DNA from 2 places in the Desulfuromonas sp. genome. Region 1 is predicted to be linked to the other one. Evidence: riboswitches for the same ligand, from Rfam matches in the RefSeq annotation. Region 1 holds a riboswitch; the other holds the start of a gene.
The links. A riboswitch is a leader RNA that binds a small molecule or an ion and turns the genes downstream of it on or off. The one in region 1 is predicted to bind thiamine pyrophosphate.
Positions count from the first base shown of each region.

Region 1 (2,193 bases):
CCTCCATCGCCGCGACCATGGCCGCGTTGGAGGAAAACTTGCCTGTGCCGACGAGGAGCCGGGAGTCGAAACTGCGTCCGGCGATGACCAGTTGATCCATGGTTTGACCCTTCGGTAAATAGTAAAAACTTTCGGCTTTCGGTTGGCGGAAAGCCAAGAGCGTTGTGGGTGGTTGCGGCTGATTGGTTATAGCTGATGGCTGCCTTTTCTATCCGCCGCCGACGAACTGGACGATCTCCAGGGTGTCGCCGTCGGCGAGGGCTGTGGCGCCGAATCGCTCCCGGGGCAGGATGTCGCGGTTGAGTTCCACGGCGACCCGCAGGGCGTCGAGGTTCAGGGTTCCGAGCAGTTCCGCCACCGTGAGGGGGGAGGACAGTTGCTGCTGCTTGCCGTTGACGGTAAGGTTCATGGTCTCTCTCTTCTTCAGGCGGGATCTTCGCCGAGGAGCAGTCTCAGCACGGCGTTGGCCTGGTGGCCGGCGGCGATGCCGACCCGCGGGGCCATCAGCCCCTCCCCCGGCCGGGCCGCGGTCTCGCCGTCTCCGATCAGGTAGAGGTTGCCGGCGGCGCGACGGGTGACGACGGTGTTGGACGGGCCGTAGCCGGCCATCCCGGAGGCTGCGACCAGGGGCTTGCCCGGGCAGCCGAGGAGATAGGTTTCGGTCAGCATCGCCTTCTGGTCCGGGGCGTCGAAGGCCTCGACTAGGACGTCGACCCGGTCGAAGACCTGGGGGATGTTGCCCGGCTCGAGGCGGCCGTGGAAGGCCGCGACGCGCACGCAGGGGTTGATGCGCCGCAGGTTTGCCCGCAGGGCGTCGACCTTCGGCAGGCCGATCTGGTCGACGAAGTATTGCTGGCGGTTGAGGTTGGAGGGCTCCACGATGTCGCAGTCGGCGACCACCAGCTGTCCCACTCCGACCCGGGCCAGGGCCACGGCCACGGCGGAGCCGAGCCCCCCGACGCCTGCGATGCCGACGCTTGCTTTTTTGACCTTGGCGTGAACCCCGGGGGTGTGCCGGGCGGCCATGAGGGCTTCGAGCTCTTCGGCCGTGGGCTGCTCGCCGCGGCGGATCAGGACCACCCTGTCGGCGGCCCGCAGGGGCTGGCCGCTCTCTGCCGGGAAGCCGTTGACGATGACCACGTCGGCGTCGGGCTTGAAGCGCGCCCGCACCTCGTCGAGGGTGGTCTGCTCGGCGACCTCGACCGGCTGTTCGTTGAGGAAGATGTTCATAAACGTCAAAAGGCCGCTCAAAGCGGCCTCGAAAGGGGGCATCCGCCCCGTTTTCGCCGCTTCCCTACGCCGGTACGACCCGGATCAGGTTCAAAGGGTCGCCCCGCCTCGGCGGGACTCTCAGTGCAACACTCCCCTAGCGATTTCCATGTCTGCAGTAGAGCAAGGCTATCAGTCCGGGGGGGGCGAAGTCAAACGCTTTGTGGGATTTGCCATTGTGCCGGGCGGGGCTTTTGACTATCATGACAGTTTTTCAGAACTGCTGGCCCGTCGCTGCGGCAACGCGTGCAGGACGAGGACCGAGGGAGGTGCGGCCCATGAGTATTTCAGATCGTTATCGGGGGATCGCCGAGGATGCCCGCGTCCTGCTTGAGGACCTGCGCCAGGCCGCGGGCGATGAGGAGAGCAGGGAGATCAGGATCGTGGCCCAGGCCGTGACGCAGCTGAGGGAACTGGAGGACCAGGTGGGGGAGATCCCCCGCATCCGCCTCGAGTCCAAGCTCACCCCGGTGCTGCTTAAGGCCCATTCCTCACTGGACCGGGCCCGGCTTCTCATGGAGGAGCAGGGCGCCGAGGACCGGGCTTCGTCGGTCTGGGACATGGAGCAGAAGCTCTACCGCCTGCTCAACGACCTGTAAGGGGCGGCCCCTCTTCTCTGCCCGGGTCAGGCCCTGGCCTGGGCCCTGCGCCGCTTCTTCAGGAGGGCCTCCCGCTTCGGGCCCTCCGTCTGCGGCACGAAGCGGCGCTCCTCGCCCCAGCCACCACTCAGTTCCTCCAGAGCGTTCCGGGGGGGCTTTGTCTGGGGTCGGGCTGCGGGCGGTTCGAGGAGTTCGGCCCGGTTCTGCAACCGCAGGGTGCTGGCGGCCGTCCGCTATTCAGGAAGTACCTGCCATATCGATTTCAATAGAAAGAGGAGGCGTGATGAGCGAGCAGAAGAAAAAAGAAGTGAATATGGAGATTCAG
Region 1 is NZ_PKUB01000029.1:36,235-38,427, reverse strand. Features, by position in the region: partial or broken gene C0617_RS09085 (thiazole synthase) at 1-100, opposite strand, end outside; gene thiS (sulfur carrier protein ThiS) at 209-409, opposite strand; gene thiF (sulfur carrier protein ThiS adenylyltransferase ThiF) at 424-1,251, opposite strand; TPP riboswitch at 1,275-1,378, opposite strand; gene C0617_RS09070 (hypothetical protein) at 1,548-1,868, shown strand; gene C0617_RS09065 (DUF3467 domain-containing protein) at 2,152-2,193, shown strand, end outside.

Region 2 (2,193 bases), on a different contig from region 1:
GCTACAAGTTCGGCAATGATCCGACCGTCTACGCCCTGGAGGGTTCCATCGCCATCGCCGGCGCCCTGGTGCAGTGGCTGCGCGACGGCCTGCGGCTGATCAACACCGCCGCCGACGTCGAGAACCTGGCCCGCATGGTCGAGGACAACGGCGGCATCTACTTCGTGCCGGCCTTCTCCGGGCTCTTCGCCCCCTACTGGCGGGGCGACGCTAGAGGCGCCATCGTCGGCATGACCCGCTACGTCACCCGCGGGCACATCGCCCGGGCGACCCTCGAGGCGGTCGCCTACCAGACCCGCGAGGTGGCGGACGCGATGGAGAAGGATTCCGGGGTGGAGCTGAAAGCGCTCAAGGTGGACGGCGGGATGGTGGCCAACACCCTGCTCATGCAGATCCAGGCCGACGTGCTCGGGGTCCCCGTGACCCGCCCCCGGGTAGCGGAGAGCACCGCCCTCGGCGCCGCCTACGCCGCCGGCCTGGCGGTCGGCTATTGGAAGAACACCGACGAGATGCGGCAGAACTGGGGAATCGACAAGACTTGGCAGCCGTCCGGGGACGACACCGCCCGCACCCGAAACTACAACCTGTGGAAAAAGGCGGTCACCCGCACCTTCGACTGGGTGGAGTGACCCGGGAACGGCCCCCGAACGACAAGAACCTTGACACCACCCCCCAATTCTTTTACGCTTCGCGGTAACGATAAAAACCGCTAGGGGAGTATCACACTGAGAGTTCCGCAGCACGCGGAACGACCCTTGGAACCTGATCCGGATGATGCCGGCGTAGGGAAGCGGTAAGGGAAGACGGTATCGACACTGCCGTGGGCTCTTGCGCTCACGGCTTTTTTTATTTGCAGGCCTCGAACCATGATCAGCGGACTCTACATCATCACCGACGGCGACGAGGACGGCCGCCTCGCCGAGCGGACCCGGGCGGCCATCGCCGGGGGAGCGCGCATCGTCCAGTACCGGGACAAGGGGCGCCCCGAGGCGGAGAAGCTCGCCGCGGCCCGCCGCATCGGCGAGATCTGCCGCCGGTCCGGGGCGACCTATATCGTCAACGACTCCCCGCAGCTCGCCCGCGAGGCGGGGGCCGACGGCGTCCACCTCGGCCAGGGGGACGGCACCGTCGCCGCGGCCCGCGAGATCCTCGGTCCGAAGGGGATCGTCGGCGTCTCCACCCGCACCGCCGAGCAGGCCCGCGCCGCCCAGGCGCAGGGAGCGAACTACATCGGCCTGGGGAGCATGTTCCCCACGGCCACCAAGGACGACGCGGTCCACGTCGGGGTCGACCGGTTGCGCCAGGTGCGCCGCGAGGTCGCCCTGCCGATCGTCGCCATCGGCGGCATCGACCGCGAGGGGGCCTGCGAGGTCATCGACGCCGGGGCCGACGCGGTGGCGGTCGTCTCCGCGGTCATGGCCGACCCCGACCCGGCCCTCGCGGCCCGGGAGATCGCCCTCCTCTTCAACCGGATCGACCCCCTGCGGCGGGCCCGGGTCCTCACCGTGGCCGGCTCCGACTCGGGAGGCGGGGCGGGCATCCAGGCCGACCTGAAGACGGTTTCCCTGCTCGGGGGCTACGGGGCGAGCGCCATCACCGCGCTGACCGCCCAGAACACCCTCGGGGTCCATGGCATTCACCCGGTGCCGGCCGGCTTCGTCGCCGAGCAGATCGAGACGGTCCTCTCGGACATCGGCGCCGACGCCGTCAAGACCGGCATGCTCCTCTCGGCCGAGATCATCCGGGCGACGGCCAGGGCGCTCGCGGAGCGGCACCTGCCGATCGTCGTCGATCCGGTAATGATCGCCAAGGGGGGCGCCGCCCTGCTGCAGGACGAGGCGATCGCCGCCCTGCTCGAAGAGCTCCTCCCCCTGACCTACCTCCTCACCCCCAACCTCCCCGAGGCGCAGGCCCTGACCGGGATAGCGGTGACCGACGAGGCCGGGATGGAGAAAGCCGCCCGCCGGCTGCAGGAGATGGGCGCCCGCAACGTCCTTCTCAAGGGAGGCCACCTGGAGGGGGAAGCCGTCGACCTGCTGCTCGAAGGCGGCCGGGTCCGCCGCTACGCCGCGCCGCGCCTGGAGACGCCCAACACCCACGGGACGGGGTGCACCTACGCGGCGGCGGTCGCCACCTGTCTCGCCGGGGGCGAGCCGCTGCCCGTCGCGGTGGCGAAGGCCAAGACGTTCATCA
Region 2 is NZ_PKUB01000010.1:11,233-13,425, forward strand. Features, by position in the region: gene glpK (glycerol kinase GlpK) at 1-629, shown strand, start outside; TPP riboswitch at 702-806, shown strand; gene thiD (bifunctional hydroxymethylpyrimidine kinase/phosphomethylpyrimidine kinase) at 867-2,193, shown strand, end outside.
Region 2: linked by a shared signal. The riboswitch ahead of thiD (bifunctional hydroxymethylpyrimidine kinase/phosphomethylpyrimidine kinase) and the one ahead of thiF (sulfur carrier protein ThiS adenylyltransferase ThiF) in region 1 are both predicted to bind thiamine pyrophosphate.